DNA from 4 places in the Methylobacterium sp. 22177 genome. Region 2 is predicted to be linked to each of the others. Evidence: riboswitches for the same ligand, from Rfam matches in the RefSeq annotation. Region 2 holds a riboswitch; each other region holds the start of a gene.

Region 1 (4,184 bases), on a different contig from region 2:
GGGATGGCCGAGCGCCGCCGCGACCTGCCGGATCTGCGCACGGACGCCGTCGAGGTCGGCCGGCACGCCGAGTTCGAGCACGGGGGCGCCGACGCGCTTCAACATGCCCACCGTCGTGCGGGTCGTGAACGCACCGGCGATCACAAGGTCGGGCTTCAGGGCTACGACCTCCTCGGTCAGACCCCGCGTCACTGGCAGCCCGACCGCCTCGCTTGCGACCGTCGACCCACGCGGGTCGCGAGCGAGATAGGTGACCGCCAGCACCTGGTCGCGGTCGGCCAGCCGCAGGACGAGCTCGTCGGCACATAAGTTCATCGAGACTACCCGCACGGGTGCCGCCGCTGCACCCATGGGTACGGCGGACAGGATTGCCGTGAGGGCAAGCATGCGGCGCGACGGCATCGGCGACCTCAGAACGACGCCACGCGGACGCCACCGTAGACGGCGAGCCCCGGGCCCTGGAAGCCGGTCGGGTTCTGGTAGCGCTGGTCGAACAGGTTATCGATCCGCCCGAACACCGTCAGGGTCTCGCTCCAGGCGTAGTTGATTGACAGGTTCACCAGCGTGAAGCCGGGGGCCTTCAGGCGGGGCACGGAGAAGTCCCTGTTCCCGTCCACGAACGACCCCAGCACGATGAGCGTGCCGGTCATGGTCAAGCCCGGCATCAGGTTCCAGATCGCGGTCGCGCTGACCTTGTTGCGAGGCCGACGCAGCAGCTCCTGGTGGGCGATCTCGTCCTTCGTCACAGTGGTGGTCCAGTCCAGCCGCCCGCTCCAGGACTCGTTGAAGCGCAGGGCGACAAAGCTCTCGGTGCCGTAGGCGGTCGCCCGACCGACGTTCACGTTGGTGGAGAAGGTCGGGTAGTAGGCCGTCTGGATCAGGTTCTTGAAATCGGTCTGGTAGTAGGTCGCGCCCACGGTCATGAACCCGTCGAACAGCGGCTGCTCGAAGCCGCCGTCGAACCCGAAGCTGTCCTCCGGCCGCAGGTTCGGGTTCCCGAAGAAGCGGAAGCCCGGGTAGTCCTGGTAGAGCTGGCTCAGGGTCGGCGGCTTGAAGCCGGTGCCGACGCTGCCCTTCAGGCGGGTATCGGTGCCGGGCACGATGTAGCTCGGCGCCACCCGAAAGGTGGTCGCGCCGCCGAACTGGTCGTTCGCGTCGTGGCGGATGTTGGCGACCAGCGCGGCTCCCGCGAAGGGCGTCGTCTGAAGCTCGGCGAAGCCGGCGGTGTTGCCGTTGGACCGGTCGATGCCGGTCGTCTCGAAGCGCTCGTCCTCGCGCTGGGCCCCGAACAGGACGAGGTTGCCGGGTGAGACCTGCCAGTCGCCGCGGTAGTCGAACCGGGTCCGCTCACCGAGGTAGGTGGTGGGCGTCGGCGGCGCGAGCGGGTCGAGCGGGCCGGCGAACAGGCGGTCGAACTTCGAGTAGTTCGCCCCGAAGACGTTGTGGAAGCCCGGCACCGGCGTCCACTCGGCCTCGCCCCTCATGATCAGTTGCTGCTGGTCGTTGAGGTTCCGGTACGGCAGCGGCACGTACGGAAAACCGCCGTCGGCCTGGTCGAGATAGGCGCTGTCGGAGAAGCGCAGCACGTAGTTGAATCGGAATTCGTCGGTGAGTTGCGCCCCGAGCTTGGTCGAGACCGTCTTGATGTCGGTGAAGGCGGTCCGCAACGGCACCCCGCGAGGCAGCAATTCGAACGGCGTGACCTGGACGGCGGATTGCCGGATGTGGCCGACCGACACCGAGTAGTCGAAGATCCCCTCCGAGCCGGAGATGTTGCCGAACTGGTTGAAGGTGCCGAACGAGCCGCCCTCGACGGTCGCCGTCGCCCGAGCCGGCCCTTCGCCGCGCTTGGTGACGACGGAGATGACGCCGCCGATGGCGTCGGCCCCGTAGAGGCCGCTTTGGGGCCCGCGCAGCACCTCGATCCGCGAGAGGTCGTAGGTCTGGAGCTGGCTGAAGTCGAAGGCGCGGTTCGGGGTCGAGGGGTCGTTGACGTCGATGCCGTCGATCTGGACCTTCACGTGGTTCGAGTTGGTGCCCCGGATGAAGACCGAGGTTTGGCCGCCGGCGCCGCCGGTCTGCACGACGTTGAGGCCCGGCACCTGCTGCAGAGCATCCGGCGCCGTCCGGCGCTGCTGCTCCTGAAGCAGGCGGTCGGTGAGCACGGTGACACTCGATCCTGTGTTGGCAATTGGCGTCGGCACGCCGGTAGCCGACACGGAGATCTCGGACAGGGAGACCGCAGCTTGCGCGCCTCCCTGGGCATCGGCGAAGGGCGCGGCGACCTGCTGCGCGCGGGCGGGAATGGAGACGAGCAGCGCGGATGCGGCGCAGGACAGCGCCAGCGTGCGCCGGAGCGCGGAGGAAACGGGACTGGACACGGGACGGCCTCGGGGGACGGCTGTGGCACGTCACCGCGAACGAGGCCTCGGCGGTCGCGTCCTCCAAGGAACCACGGCGCCGCGACACCTCCCAGGACACCCCGCCCGGCAAGCTCCGCGTGTGACCACGGCTGACGGCAGGTCTCCTGGCTCGCGGGTCGTCGCCCTCTCATCGTCTTCCCGGACGAGGCCGCCCAGTGACGTGGTGATGAAGGACTCGCCGCTTACAGTTGCGGGGGCAGCCGCGGTATCGGCCGAGCCCTCACGGGCCTGACCTCACCGCGTTCCCTTTTGATCCCCGAGGGGAACCGTCTTGCTCAAGCTAGGCTGCGGTGCATCTATCCGTCAACGCACGGAAGCACGTTGTTCAGATGTGTGGCATTTGAGGCGTCGGTTGATGTCTAAGCAGTGTGGCTTTCCGCCGATCCGTTTTGAATTCACACCCTCGCCAAGCGACGAACGTCCGCCGGGCTCCCACAGGATAGAGGTGGGACGTACTGAACACCTTAGCGAAGGGTGTCCAATCCTCGGTCGCGGTGAACACCCTGTTGGAAAGGGTTCACGGTCAAGCTTGGGCGGTGTATGATGTTCGGCGGCGATCCTCATACCGCGACCCATACATGACCAAGTTGGCGACCCTCGCCGTCGCCGCGATGGCGGCGAGCTTCCTCGGACCGCCCCAGACAGCCGCCGGGCAACTCACCTACTCGTGGCCCTCGAATGTCGGACCGCTGAACCCGCACCTCTACGCGCCCAACCAGATGTTCGCGCAGGCGAGCGTCTACGAGCCTTTGGTGAAGTACCGCGGTGATGGATCGGTCGAGCCCTGGCTCGCGACCTCGTGGACCATCTCTGAGGACGGGCGGACCTACGATTTCGTACTGCGCCCCGGCGTGACCTTCAGTGATGGCACGCCCTTCGACGCGAAAGCGGTCAAGGCGAACTTCGACGCGATCCTGGCCAACCGTCCGCGGCACGCGTGGCTCGATCTCGTCCAGCAGATCGAACGCACAGAAGTTGTCGGGCCTCTGGCGTTCCGCCTCGTCCTGAAGGCGCCGCACTACCCGACGCTGCTCGAACTTTCCCTGCCGCGGCCCTTCCGGTTCCTGTCTCCGAGCGCCATGGGCCCTGGCGGTACGACGGCCGTCGGCATCAGGGCGCCGGTCGGCACTGGGCCGTGGCGGCTCGTCGATACTCAGCTCGGCGTCTCCGACACGTTCGAGAGCACCCCGGGTTACTGGGGCCCGAGACCCATCTTCGACCGGCTCGTCGTCAAGGTCATCCCCGATCCCAACACCCGCGTCATCGCCCTGCAGACGGGGGAGATCGACTTCGTCTATGGCGCGGCCGGCCAGATTCCTTCGGAAGCCTTCGTCCGCCTTCGGGACATGGCCCCGAACTTTGCCGCAGCGGTCTCGCCGCCGCTGGCGACCCGGGTGCTGGCGATGAACTCCGCGCGCTTCCCGACCGATGATCGGGCGGTCCGCCTCGCCATCAACCACGCCGTCGACAAGGACACGCTGGTCCGGACGGTACTCGACGGGATCGAGCCGCGCGCGGACTTCCTGTTTGCGCCGCGCGTGCCGTACGCCGACGTCGGGCTGAAGCCCTACGGCTTCGACCGGGCCGCGGCCTCCCGCATGCTCGATGCCGCCGGCTGGACGCTTGGGCGTGACGGCGTGCGTGAGAAGGACGGACGCCGCCTTGCCGTCGAGATCGATTTCGTCGGGACAAACGCTCAGCAGCGGGCGATTGCCGAGGTTCTCCAGTCCGATCTTAGCCGCGTGGGCATCGACGTCCGGC
Region 2 (4,184 bases):
GCCAGAGGTTGGCCACGCGCTCCGGCACGTCGATCGGCTGGTTGCCGGCATACGAGACCGTGGCGCCGTTCACCGTCTGGTCGAACCGGTCGTACTGCGCGTGCAGGAGCGCGAGGTTGCCGTCGAGGCGCCAGCCCGGCGCGAAGCGCCAGCCGAGCGCCAGCTCGAAACCCTGCGAGGACTGGCTCCCGACCTGCGTCGAGAGCGTCGGCTGTCCGGGGATCGCCGAGATCAGGTTGTCCTTGACGATCCGGTAGCCCGCGACGGTCCATTCCAGGGCGCCGTCGAAGGCCAGACCCTTGGCGCCGATCTCGACCTGATCGCCGGTCGCGAGCTTGAAGCCGGCCAGCGACTGCGACAGCGTGATCAGGCTGTTCACCGGGTCGGTGGCGAAGCTGTACTGGGCGTAGAGCGCGCTGTCCGGCGTCGGGTTGTAGACGAGGCCGAACCGGTAGCCGAGCGCCCGGTAGGTCCTCTCGAACCGCGATCCCGTCTGCAGGTCTTCCCGATTGAGCGTCGGCACGTCGAGGCGCACGCCGGTGAGGAACGAGAGCTTGTCCGACAGGATCAGCCGGTCCTCGGCGAAGACCGAGGCCTGGCTCGTCTGCGTGGCGTAGGCCGGACGGGCCCGCCCGTTCTGCGGGAACAGGCCCGGATCGTAGCCGGTGAGCGGCACGCTGGTGGTCTGGTCGAAGTAGAAGTTGTTGGTGTGGCGGAAATCGATGTGGTTCACGTCGAACCCGGCCACGAACTGGTTCGGCAGCCCGAACAGGCTCCCGCGGAACGTCGCGTCGAGGCGGTCTCCGACCTGCTCCTGGCTGTGGTAGATCTCCAGGTAGTCGCCCCGGTCCACGAGCCCGGTGCCGCGGTTGTAGCTGTACTGCTCGACGTCGAGCCAGTGGCGCCGGCTGGTGAGCCGGTAAGCGGTGTTGCGGATCGTGATGTCGGCCGAGGGGGACCACTCGGTCTTGAGCTGGGTCCAGTTGTCGGCCCAGGTGATCTTCGCGTCGCGGACGTTGTAGTTGTTGAACCGTATGAGGTCCGGGATCCGTCCCGCGACGAGCGGCGTGCCCCAGTAGCGGGCGGGCTCCTGGTAGCCGAGATCGTGGCTCAGCGTGAACGCGAGGTCGGCGCTCGGCCGGAACAGCAGGGCGGCGGAGACCGCGAGGTTGCGGAAATCGCCCTCCGGCCGGATCCAGCCGTCGGCGCGGTTGCCGCTGACGTTGAGGCGGTACGCGAAGGTGTCGCCGTACTCCGCCTGGCCCAGCGGGCCGCCGGAATCGAGGGCGAGGCGCGCGACCCCGTCGGTGCCGATGACCGCGCGGGCGGCGTTGACCGGCACGAAGACCGGCTTCTTCGGAACCACGTTGATGACGCCGCCGATGGCGCCGTCGCCGTAGAGCACCGAGGACGGCCCGCGCAGCACCTCGATCCGCTCGACGTTCCACGTGTCGAACGGGAAGGTCACGGTGTTGGCGCCGACGTAGAAGCGCGTGCCGTCGTAGAGCTGCTGGATCGAGTTCGGCCCGGCGAAGCCGCGGGACGTGAACGCGCCGTTGCCGTTGCCGGGCGCCGCGATGGTGGTGATGCCGGTCGCGTCCTGGATCACGGCCTCGGCGATCGTATCCTGTCCGCGGAGCCGCGCGGTCTCGCCCGACACGATGTCGAGGCTGGCCGGCGTCTCCAGCGGCGTCAGGCCGAGGCGACTCGCGGTCCGGTCGGGCGTGCGCAGGTTGAGGCCGTTCGGCGGGAGGCGGCTCGGGTCGCCGCCCGCGCCCGCGACGGACAGCTCATCCAGGGTGACCGCCTCCTGGGCGGCGGTCGGGCCGGCGAGGAGCGCGAGGAGAACGCCGCAGAGCGGGGCCCGCCCGCCGAGGCGGGAGCGATAGGTCGAGAATGACATGGGAGAAGCGGTCCGTGCACGGCGCGCGCCGGCCCCCGCGTCGTACACGCATTGTAATAACATTACAACGCGTCGGCCGTCCGGATGGCTCAGCCTGTGCGGGCGCGCGACGGCGTCCCGGGACAGGGCTCGAGGGTCTCGAGGCGGCGGAGACGGGCATGGGAAACGGCGTCGCGGGCGCGCTTGCTGTGGCACGTCACCGCGAACGAGGCCTCGGCGACCGCCTCCCCTCGGGACTGGCGGCGCCTCGACACCCGCCAGGACACCCCGCCCGGCGCGTTTCGCGTGTGACCACGGCTGACGGCAGGTCTCCTGGCTCGCGGGTCGCCGCCCTCGCACCGTCTTCCCGGGGTGACCCAGTGACGTGGTGGTGAAGGGCTCGCCGCTCACAGTTGCGGGGGCAGCCGCGGCTTCGGGGCGAACCCCTCACCGCGTTCCCTTTTGATCCCCGAGGGGAACCGTCGAGCACAGCTTGGCCGTAGCGGGCCCGGGCGTCAACCGCGTGTCCGTTTGTTGCCGTGGATCGGCGCGCGGGGCACCGAGCCGTTGCGGCCTCGCCGACGACGGGCTAGCCGGTGCGGGATGACGGTCTGGCGGCCCCCTGCGGAGATTCGCGTGAAGGCGCTGGGCCTGCCCCGGCGCGGCAACAGCCTGCTCGTGGCGGAGGTCCGCGCGGATGACGGGCGCCTGAAAGGCGTCCGGCCCCTCGGCGGCAGCGTCGCCTTCGGCGAGCGGGTCGAGGACGCCCTGATCCGGGAGTTCCGGGAGGAACTCGGCGTCACCGTCTCGGTGCTCGGCGGCCCCCGCGTCATGGAGAACATCTTCACGCACGAGGGGCAGGTCGGGCACGAGGTGCTGTTCCTGTTCCCCGTCGCCCTGCCGCCGGGGCTGTTCGACGGGCCGGAGCGCTTCGTCTTCCACGAGGATTCCGGCACCGCCTGCGTGGCCCGGTGGTGCGATCTGGACGGGCTCGACGTCCCGGGCGGTCCGGATCTCTTCCCCGCAGGCCTGAAGGCCCGGCTCCGCGACGCGTGGGACGCGGAGCCCTGACGGACCGAGCCGGCCCACCGCCTTTGCCGCTCGGCGCGGGCGATGCTACAGCCGGGCAATCCCATCGGTCCGGACGTCCGCGACGCCGCGGCCCATGCGCTTGGACGCTCCGTCCGACGCGAAGACGGGTGCCGGCGGAAGCATGACGACACGACCTCCCAGAAGCGGCGGGCCGAAGGGGCGCAAGCCCCAGGCCGGCAAGTTCGATGCGGGCAAGTTCAGGGGCGGCAAGGCCCAGGCCGACGGCCGCGCCCGCACGGGCCCGCGCACCAGCGCCCGCGACGCCGCCGAGCGCGCGGCCCGCAACCGCGGCGAGGATGCCGGCACCCGCGATCCTTGGGGATCGCAGGGCGCTGCGGTCTCCGCGCCGGCCCGGCCCCCGAAGCCGCGCCGCGACGTCGCCGCACCGCGCGACGACGCACCGCGGGACGCCGCCGCGGCCAAGCCCGGCAGCCGGCCTCCGGCCAGGCGCTCGGCGGCCCCCTCCCCCGCCCTTGCCGCCGCCCCCGCGCCCGGTCCGACCCGGCGCGAGCAGCGCGCCGCCGCCTCCGCGACCCTCGCCTCCGGCGTGCAGACCCTGACGGTCGAGCCGGACGAGGCCGGGATGCGGATCGACCGCTTCCTCACCGCCCGCTTCCCGCTCCTGCCCTTCACCCGCGTGCAGACCATCGTGCGCAAGGGCGAATTGCGGGTCGACGGCAAGCGCGCCAAGCCGAACGACCGGCTGGAGCCGGGCATGAGCGTGCGCGTGCCGCCGCTGCGCCTGGACCAGCCTACCGAGCGGCCGCGCAGCGCCGCCCGCGAGCAGGACGACGCGGCGTTCATCCGGTCGCTGATCCTCTACGAGGACGCCGACATGATGATCCTCAACAAGCCCTTCGGCCTCGCGGTCCAGGGCGGTTCGGGGACGGTCCGCCACGTGGACGGCCTGCTCGCCGCCCTCACGGGTCCGGACGGCCAGAAGCCGCGCCTCGTCCACCGGCTGGACAAGGATACGGCCGGCTGCCTGATCATCGCCAAGACCCGACTCGCCGCCGCGACGCTGGCCAAGAGCTTCCGGTCCCGGGCGGCGCGGAAGATCTACTGGGCGCTCACCGCGGGCGTTCCCCGGGTGCGGCAGGGGCGCGTCTCGACCTACCTCGCCAAGGAGGAACCCACGGACGCCGACGCGCGGATGCGGGTCGCCAAGCACGGCGACGAGGGTGCGAGCCACGCGCTGACCTACTACGCG
Region 3 (4,184 bases), on a different contig from region 2:
GCATCGAGCGCCGCCACCATCGCCTCGCCCCGTTCGGGATGGCCGAGCGCCGCCGCGACCTGCCGGATCTGCGCACGGACGCCGTCGAGGTCGGCCGGCACGCCGAGTTCGAGCACGGGGGCGCCGACGCGCTTCAACATGCCCACCGTCGTGCGGGTCGTGAACGCACCGGCGATCACAAGGTCGGGCTTCAGGGCTACGACCTCCTCGGTCAGACCCCGCGTCACTGGCAGCCCGACCGCCTCGCTTGCGACCGTCGACCCACGCGGGTCGCGAGCGAGATAGGTGACCGCCAGCACCTGGTCGCGGTCGGCCAGCCGCAGGACGAGCTCGTCGGCACATAAGTTCATCGAGACTACCCGCACGGGTGCCGCCGCTGCACCCATGGGTACGGCGGACAGGATTGCCGTGAGGGCAAGCATGCGGCGCGACGGCATCGGCGACCTCAGAACGACGCCACGCGGACGCCACCGTAGACGGCGAGCCCCGGGCCCTGGAAGCCGGTCGGGTTCTGGTAGCGCTGGTCGAACAGGTTATCGATCCGCCCGAACACCGTCAGGGTCTCGCTCCAGGCGTAGTTGATTGACAGGTTCACCAGCGTGAAGCCGGGGGCCTTCAGGCGGGGCACGGAGAAGTCCCTGTTCCCGTCCACGAACGACCCCAGCACGATGAGCGTGCCGGTCATGGTCAAGCCCGGCATCAGGTTCCAGATCGCGGTCGCGCTGACCTTGTTGCGAGGCCGACGCAGCAGCTCCTGGTGGGCGATCTCGTCCTTCGTCACAGTGGTGGTCCAGTCCAGCCGCCCGCTCCAGGACTCGTTGAAGCGCAGGGCGACAAAGCTCTCGGTGCCGTAGGCGGTCGCCCGACCGACGTTCACGTTGGTGGAGAAGGTCGGGTAGTAGGCCGTCTGGATCAGGTTCTTGAAATCGGTCTGGTAGTAGGTCGCGCCCACGGTCATGAACCCGTCGAACAGCGGCTGCTCGAAGCCGCCGTCGAACCCGAAGCTGTCCTCCGGCCGCAGGTTCGGGTTCCCGAAGAAGCGGAAGCCCGGGTAGTCCTGGTAGAGCTGGCTCAGGGTCGGCGGCTTGAAGCCGGTGCCGACGCTGCCCTTCAGGCGGGTATCGGTGCCGGGCACGATGTAGCTCGGCGCCACCCGAAAGGTGGTCGCGCCGCCGAACTGGTCGTTCGCGTCGTGGCGGATGTTGGCGACCAGCGCGGCTCCCGCGAAGGGCGTCGTCTGAAGCTCGGCGAAGCCGGCGGTGTTGCCGTTGGACCGGTCGATGCCGGTCGTCTCGAAGCGCTCGTCCTCGCGCTGGGCCCCGAACAGGACGAGGTTGCCGGGTGAGACCTGCCAGTCGCCGCGGTAGTCGAACCGGGTCCGCTCACCGAGGTAGGTGGTGGGCGTCGGCGGCGCGAGCGGGTCGAGCGGGCCGGCGAACAGGCGGTCGAACTTCGAGTAGTTCGCCCCGAAGACGTTGTGGAAGCCCGGCACCGGCGTCCACTCGGCCTCGCCCCTCATGATCAGTTGCTGCTGGTCGTTGAGGTTCCGGTACGGCAGCGGCACGTACGGAAAACCGCCGTCGGCCTGGTCGAGATAGGCGCTGTCGGAGAAGCGCAGCACGTAGTTGAATCGGAATTCGTCGGTGAGTTGCGCCCCGAGCTTGGTCGAGACCGTCTTGATGTCGGTGAAGGCGGTCCGCAACGGCACCCCGCGAGGCAGCAATTCGAACGGCGTGACCTGGACGGCGGATTGCCGGATGTGGCCGACCGACACCGAGTAGTCGAAGATCCCCTCCGAGCCGGAGATGTTGCCGAACTGGTTGAAGGTGCCGAACGAGCCGCCCTCGACGGTCGCCGTCGCCCGAGCCGGCCCTTCGCCGCGCTTGGTGACGACGGAGATGACGCCGCCGATGGCGTCGGCCCCGTAGAGGCCGCTTTGGGGCCCGCGCAGCACCTCGATCCGCGAGAGGTCGTAGGTCTGGAGCTGGCTGAAGTCGAAGGCGCGGTTCGGGGTCGAGGGGTCGTTGACGTCGATGCCGTCGATCTGGACCTTCACGTGGTTCGAGTTGGTGCCCCGGATGAAGACCGAGGTTTGGCCGCCGGCGCCGCCGGTCTGCACGACGTTGAGGCCCGGCACCTGCTGCAGAGCATCCGGCGCCGTCCGGCGCTGCTGCTCCTGAAGCAGGCGGTCGGTGAGCACGGTGACACTCGATCCTGTGTTGGCAATTGGCGTCGGCACGCCGGTAGCCGACACGGAGATCTCGGACAGGGAGACCGCAGCTTGCGCGCCTCCCTGGGCATCGGCGAAGGGCGCGGCGACCTGCTGCGCGCGGGCGGGAATGGAGACGAGCAGCGCGGATGCGGCGCAGGACAGCGCCAGCGTGCGCCGGAGCGCGGAGGAAACGGGACTGGACACGGGACGGCCTCGGGGGACGGCTGTGGCACGTCACCGCGAACGAGGCCTCGGCGGTCGCGTCCTCCAAGGAACCACGGCGCCGCGACACCTCCCAGGACACCCCGCCCGGCAAGCTCCGCGTGTGACCACGGCTGACGGCAGGTCTCCTGGCTCGCGGGTCGTTGCCCTCTCATCGTCTTCCCGGGCGAGGCCGCCCAGTGACGTCGTGATGAAGGACTCGCCGCTTACAGTTGCGGGGGCAGCCGAGGCATCGGCCGAGCCCTCACGGGCGTGACCTCACCGCGTTCCCTTTTGATCCCCGAGGGGAACCGTCACTGCTCAGCTACAGCCTCACGAACTCGAGAGTCAACGCGAGCATCGGAATAGCGCCGCGGTGACGCCGGCTTCGGCGTTTGGCCAGCTCCTGCAATGGGTCGAACGACCGCTCTTTGGGTTTGATGCTTCAAAGCCGACTAGCCGGAAACCACCCAACCCAGCCGTCCGGACCGCCCAACGGAGCTTCCCAGAAGCGGACACTTGTCGGCCGCTCGGCAAATTCGGTTCGGGATGGAAAGCGCCTGGGGCGTCCTACCCGCAATTCAAACGTCGAATGGCCAGCGCACGCATGCGCTTCTCATGCCTTGATCAGTCAGCCGCCGGCAGCCTTATGCGAGAAGACCGGTTCCAGGGATCACCTTCAGCAAGGAGCCGACCTTGCTCGACAAGGGCAACGAGGCGCATCTGCAACATCAAGTCGCCAACTTGCCTATATGGCTCGGAACTTTCTCCAAAGGCTTCATGGATGATGCTCGCGACCGATTTCCATTCTGAAGTCGCTTGCGCCTCGATAATCGGATCAAAGTGGTCAATCGTCGTTGAAACTAGCCTTGCTTCTTTGATGATCCGGAACGGCGCATTCTCAGACTGAAGGTACTGCCATAGCTTTCGGTTTTCATGTCTCTCTTCCACGGTCATTGGCACTTGTTGACCGAGGAGCGATCTCATGGCATCCGCGCCCATTATCGAGACTGATTGGGGTTGGTACACTATCGTTGAACCGTCCCGCATTTTCGAGGAGACCTGCCGCCCCGTCACGTCGATGATATAGAAAGGGCGCTCTCCAAGCCAAGCATTCAACGCGATGAAAAAGCAATATTCAGAAGCGGTATGCCGACTGAACCAGACGATCGGGTAGCCGTCTGTCGTGGCCACACGCTCCCAGAACTGATCGACTTCATTCTCCGTTTCAGGGCCACCATACCACTGCCTCCACCATGCTGCCCGCGTAGCAGGATCAAGCGGGTGGATAGGCCCACAACTGAGATCGTCCCGAAAATTGAGCACCTCAATGTCCTGACCTGCGTTGCGCAGCGCCTGAACGAGGCTACCACCGGCTGTATCACTGGGGGTGATGTGGAAGATGCCCATACCAGCAAGTTAACATGATTTGCCCCCGGCATAAACCGCGCTGATATTGTCGATTATCTGCGCTAGAATAGAGGCTTATTGCTCAGTTGGCTTCGTCCGCAAAGGGGCCGGAGCTGGCGAGGAGGTAGCGTCCGCTTTCTTACGTTGATGCCCGAACGCAGACCGGCGAAAAACCACCCTGAGCCGCCATTCCGGTGGCGACCCAACCCGGACGCTCAGATCAATTTTATAGCTTCCCCAAAGCAGACCTTACGGGATGTCTATCCCGTACTGAACGTTGGCAGGATGTCGTCCGCTATCCGCACGATAGTTATCCCGCCTTCGATCATGGCAAACTTGGCGCCCGACAGGGCGCCGTCTC
Region 4 (4,184 bases), on a different contig from region 2:
AGGTAGCGGCCGTTCACCAGGGCCGCGACGTCGGAGATCAGCGACTCGCTCTGGATCTCCACCGGCAGGCCGCGTCGCGCCGCGTAGGCCTCCACCTCGGCGATGACCGGGTTCAGCCTGTTCTCGAAGACGAGCTTGACCGAGCGGATCCGGCCCTCGGCCAGCAGCCGGTCGATGACCATCCGGTAGAACGCGAGGGGCGGCTGCGGGTAGTGCGGATCGACCCAGGTGCTGAAGATGTCGCCCGAGCGGATGTGGATCAGGAGCTGGTCGTCGGGCTTGGCCGGGAAGGTCCTGGGCAGGCCGTTGAACAGCGGCCGGATCACGCTCTGCACGATCGCGCGCGAATCCGTCGGTCCCCGCAGCGCGGTCACGCGCTCGAACTGCGTCGGGTCGAAGTACAGACCCGACAGGAAGTAGCCGTCCGGCGGCAGCGGTTCGTCCGGCGGGATGAAGGTGATGCCGTCGCAGGTCAGCCGCTCGGTCAGGAAGATCACCTTGCTGCGGTCGACCTTGGGGACCTTGATGTATTTCAGGTTGAGCGCCTTCGCGACCGACACCGCGATGATGTACTGGACGAGGCAGTTGCCGAAGGCGCCGTTCTCGAACAGCGACAGGCCGACGAGGGCGCGGCTCGCGCGGTCGGGCGCCGAATGGAGATTGTAGGTGACGTAGACGTTGGCCCCGGGCTTCTCGTTCAGGAGCGTCACGTCGAGGCCGAGCATCGCCCGGAGGGCGATCAGGTCGACGGCGGCCTCTTCGGCGCGGACGGCAACGGGGACGATCCGGGCCGGCTCCGGCGCGGCGACCCGCACCGCGCGCGCCCAGGCCCGCTCGTCGGGGACGATGGCGGCCACGAGGGCGTCCGGGGTCGCGCTCCAGCCGGCGAGGTCCGGCTCGATCCACGTCGCGCCGTCCTGCGAGACCGCCACGGCGACGTCGCCGGGTTCCGGAGGGACCACCCCTCCCCCCGGTCGCAGGGCGACGGAGTGGATCGGGAAACGGCCGCCGAGATCGACTTCGAGCCACCTCGTACCCGCGTCCGATACGATCCGCGGGTCTCGGCCGGCCGCCAGATCGACGAGGACCGGGGTCGGATCGTCTGTCAGGGCCATCGGGTCTCCGGGAGCTTACCGCCCGCGCCGGGCGGGTGTCGGGTGCGGCGGTGCCTGCTCCGGGGCGCGGCCGTCAAGCCCGTCCGTGCCGCGGCGCGGCGCGGGAATCGGCCGCGATCCGGCGTCGCTCCGTTGTGTCCCGGCGGTCATGCGTCTACAACGACCGGGTGACGGTGCCCCGGCGACGGGGTGAAAAGGGAATGCGGTGAGGGGTCCGAGGCCCCGATTCCGCGGCTGCCCCCGCAACTGTGAGCGGCGAGCGCCCGCCAAGCGCCACCGGAGCGATCCGGGAAGGCGGCGGGCGCGCCGAGCCGCGAGCCAGGAGACCTGCCGTCACGACAGGATCCCGCAATGCCGCCGGTGGGGCGGCTGGAGACACTGCTGATGACGACCCAAACCCTCGCCCCCGTCGCCGCCGGCACCCGCGCGTCGGAGCGCCCGATCGCCGTCGCGCTCGCGGCCGTGCTGGGCCTCGGCCTGCTGTTCATGGCGGGCTTCTCGCCGGCGATCGCGCTCCACAACGCGGCGCACGATTTCCGACACACCCAGAACTTCCCCTGCCACTGACGTCCCCGGAACAGGGATGATCATCCGGCTCCTGTCGGCGGCCCTCGCCGCCGGCTTCTTCGCGGCTGCCGTCGTGACGGGCCTCGAACTCACGCTGACCTCGCCGCTGATCGTCGCGGCCGAGCGCTACGAGCAGCAGGAGGCGCCGCGTCATGCCGCCGAGACGCTCCCGATCAGGGCGCTCCCGATCGTGCTGGCCCATGCCGGGCACGACCACGCCGCGCCCGACGCCGCGCCGGAATGGCAGCCCGGCCCCGGCCTGCCGCGGATGGCCTTCACCGGGCTCGCGACCCTCGTCGGCGGCGTCGGCTACGCGCTGCTGCTCGGCGCGGTGATGCTCGCCTGCGGCCGCGAACCCACGCCACAGGTCGGGCTCGCCTTCGCGGTGGCGGGCTTCGCCAGCGTCGCCCTCGCGCCGGGCCTCGGCCTGCCGCCGGAACTGCCCGGCAGCGCGGCGGCCCCGCTCGCGACGCGCCAGGCGTGGTGGGTGATGACCGCCGCGGCGACCGGGATGGGGCTCTACCTGATCACGATCCGCCGCGCGCTGATCACCATCCTCGGGGGGCTCGTCCTGATCATCGCCCCGCACGCGGTCGGCGCCCCGCAGGCGCCGGAGGCCGCGTCGGAGCTTCCGGCCGCGCTGGCCGCGCAGTTCGCCGCGCGGTCGCTGGCCATCAGCTTCGTGTTCTGGATCCTGATCGGGCTGGGACTCGGCTGGGCGTGGCAGGCCTTCGCCCGCGGCGCGGATCGGGGAGCGGCCCGTGCCTGAGACCATTCTCTACGTCTGCACCACCTGCCGCCGCTCGGACGACGACCCGGACGGCCCCCGCGCCGGGGCCCGCCTGCTGGAGGCGCTCCGGGCGCGGAGCGGCGGCACGCCGGACCTGCGGGTCGAGGCGGTGGAGTGCCTGTCGGTCTGCAAGCGGCCCTGCACCGTGGCGGTCGCCGCGGCCGACCGCTGGACCTACGTCTACGGCGACATGGATCCGGCCGCCTCGGCCGAGATCATCCTCGGCGGGCTCGCGGCCTACGCGGCGACCCCGGACGGCATCGTGCCCTGGCGCGAGCGTCCGGAGGCGTTCCGCAAGGGCGTGATCGCCCGCATCCCCCCTTTCCCAGAACCCCGCCCGGTCCCCGCCGGCACCCTGGAGGCCGCGGAATGACCCTCGTGAACAAGATCCCCTGCACCATCGTCACCGGCTTCCTCGGGGCCGGCAAGACGACCCTCGTCCGCCACGTGGTCGAGAACGCCAAGGGGCGCCGCCTCGCCATCCTGGTGAACGAGTTCGGCGACATCGGCTTCGACAAGTCGTTCCTGGCGGCCTGCGGCGTCGAGGGCTGCACCGAGGACGCCATCGTCGAGCTGCCGAACGGCTGCATCTGCTGCACGGTCGCGGACGATTTCGTTCCCGCGCTGGAGACCCTGCTCGGCCGCGCCGAGCCGCCGGAGCACATCCTGATCGAGACCTCGGGTCTCGCGCTGCCGAAGCCGCTCGTCCAGGCGTTCCAGTGGCCGGCGATCCGCTCGCGGGTGACCGTCGACGGCGTGGTCGCCGTGGTCGACGGCCCGGCGGTGGCCTCGGGCGCCTTCGCGGAGGATCCGGAGGCCCTGGCGGCCCAGCGGGCCGCCGACCAGTCGGTCGACCACGACAATCCCCTGGAGGAGGTTTTCGAGGACCAGCTCCTCTGCGCCGACCTCGTGGTGGTCAACAAGGCCGACCTGATCGACGCCGCGACCCGGGCGCGGGTCCGCGCCGAGGTCGAGGGGCACCTGCCCCGCGCCGTGAAGGTCGTCGAGACCGAGAACGGCGCCATCGACCCGCGGGTGCTGCTCGGCCTCGGCGCGGCCGCCGAGGACGATCTCGACGCCCGCCCCTCGCATCACGGCGAGGGCGAGGACCACGATCACGACGATTTCGAGACCGTGGCGCTGCCGGTCCGCCCGGCGGTGACCGCGGGGGATCTCGCGGCCCGGGTCGAGGCGGCGGCCGAGGCCGCCGGCGTCCTGCGCATCAAGGGCTTCGCCGAGGTCGAGGGCAAGCCCATGCGCCTCGTGGTGCAGGGTGTCGGCCGGCGCGTCACCCATCATTTCGACCGCCCCTGGCGGGCCGGGGAAGCCCGCGACGGGACGCTGGTGGTGATCGGCCTGAAGGGCTTCGACAAGGACGCCGTCGCGGCGGCCCTCGCGGGATGAGGCCGGTCGCGCACGCCCGCCCGGACTCGCTCTAGGGGCCGCCGCGGTGCATCTCGTGCGCATCGATGCCGTGTCCCTCGACGAGGGCGAGGCGGCCGTGGATCTCGGGCAGGAGCCCGGCGACCTCGTGGTGCTGTCGTTCACCGACAGCGACCTCGCTTCGGTCGGGCAGGCCCACGCCGCGGAGCCCGGTCTGCCGAGCCTTCGGCTCGCGAAGCTCGCCAAGCTGCGGCATCCGCTCTCGGTCGACCTCTACGTCGAGCGGGTCGTGGCGCGCGCCAAGGTCGTGGTGATCCGCTGCCTGGGCG

What was found. A riboswitch is a leader RNA that binds a small molecule or an ion and turns the genes downstream of it on or off. The one in region 2 is predicted to bind cobalamin.
Region 1: linked by a shared signal. The riboswitch ahead of ACTJK8_RS28670 (TonB-dependent receptor plug domain-containing protein) and the one ahead of ACTJK8_RS13725 (TonB-dependent receptor) in region 2 are both predicted to bind cobalamin.
Region 3: linked by a shared signal. The riboswitch ahead of ACTJK8_RS30630 (TonB-dependent receptor plug domain-containing protein) and the one ahead of ACTJK8_RS13725 (TonB-dependent receptor) in region 2 are both predicted to bind cobalamin.
Region 4: linked by a shared signal. The riboswitch ahead of ACTJK8_RS19585 (CbtB domain-containing protein) and the one ahead of ACTJK8_RS13725 (TonB-dependent receptor) in region 2 are both predicted to bind cobalamin.

The regions. Positions count from the first base shown of each region.
Region 1 is NZ_JBQEPK010000056.1:348-4,531, forward strand. It holds partial or broken gene ACTJK8_RS28665 (ABC transporter substrate-binding protein) at 1-402, opposite strand, end outside; gene ACTJK8_RS28670 (TonB-dependent receptor plug domain-containing protein) at 411-2,381, opposite strand; cobalamin riboswitch at 2,501-2,709, opposite strand; gene nikA (nickel ABC transporter substrate-binding protein) at 3,002-4,184, shown strand, end outside.
Region 2 is NZ_JBQEPK010000012.1:98,574-102,757, forward strand. It holds gene ACTJK8_RS13725 (TonB-dependent receptor) at 1-1,903, opposite strand, end outside; cobalamin riboswitch at 2,189-2,381, opposite strand; gene ACTJK8_RS13730 (NUDIX hydrolase) at 2,519-2,953, shown strand; gene ACTJK8_RS13735 (RluA family pseudouridine synthase) at 3,096-4,184, shown strand, end outside.
Region 3 is NZ_JBQEPK010000072.1:11,811-15,994, reverse strand. It holds partial or broken gene ACTJK8_RS30635 (ABC transporter substrate-binding protein) at 1-437, opposite strand, end outside; gene ACTJK8_RS30630 (TonB-dependent receptor plug domain-containing protein) at 446-2,416, opposite strand; cobalamin riboswitch at 2,536-2,744, opposite strand; gene ACTJK8_RS30625 (DUF3658 domain-containing protein) at 3,041-3,823, opposite strand.
Region 4 is NZ_JBQEPK010000022.1:69,138-73,321, reverse strand. It holds gene ACTJK8_RS19590 (hypothetical protein) at 1-1,115, opposite strand, end outside; cobalamin riboswitch at 1,270-1,464, shown strand; gene ACTJK8_RS19585 (CbtB domain-containing protein) at 1,500-1,682, shown strand; gene ACTJK8_RS19580 (CbtA family protein) at 1,699-2,451, shown strand; gene ACTJK8_RS19575 (DUF1636 domain-containing protein) at 2,444-2,845, shown strand; gene cobW (cobalamin biosynthesis protein CobW) at 2,842-3,876, shown strand; gene cobN (cobaltochelatase subunit CobN) at 3,923-4,184, shown strand, end outside.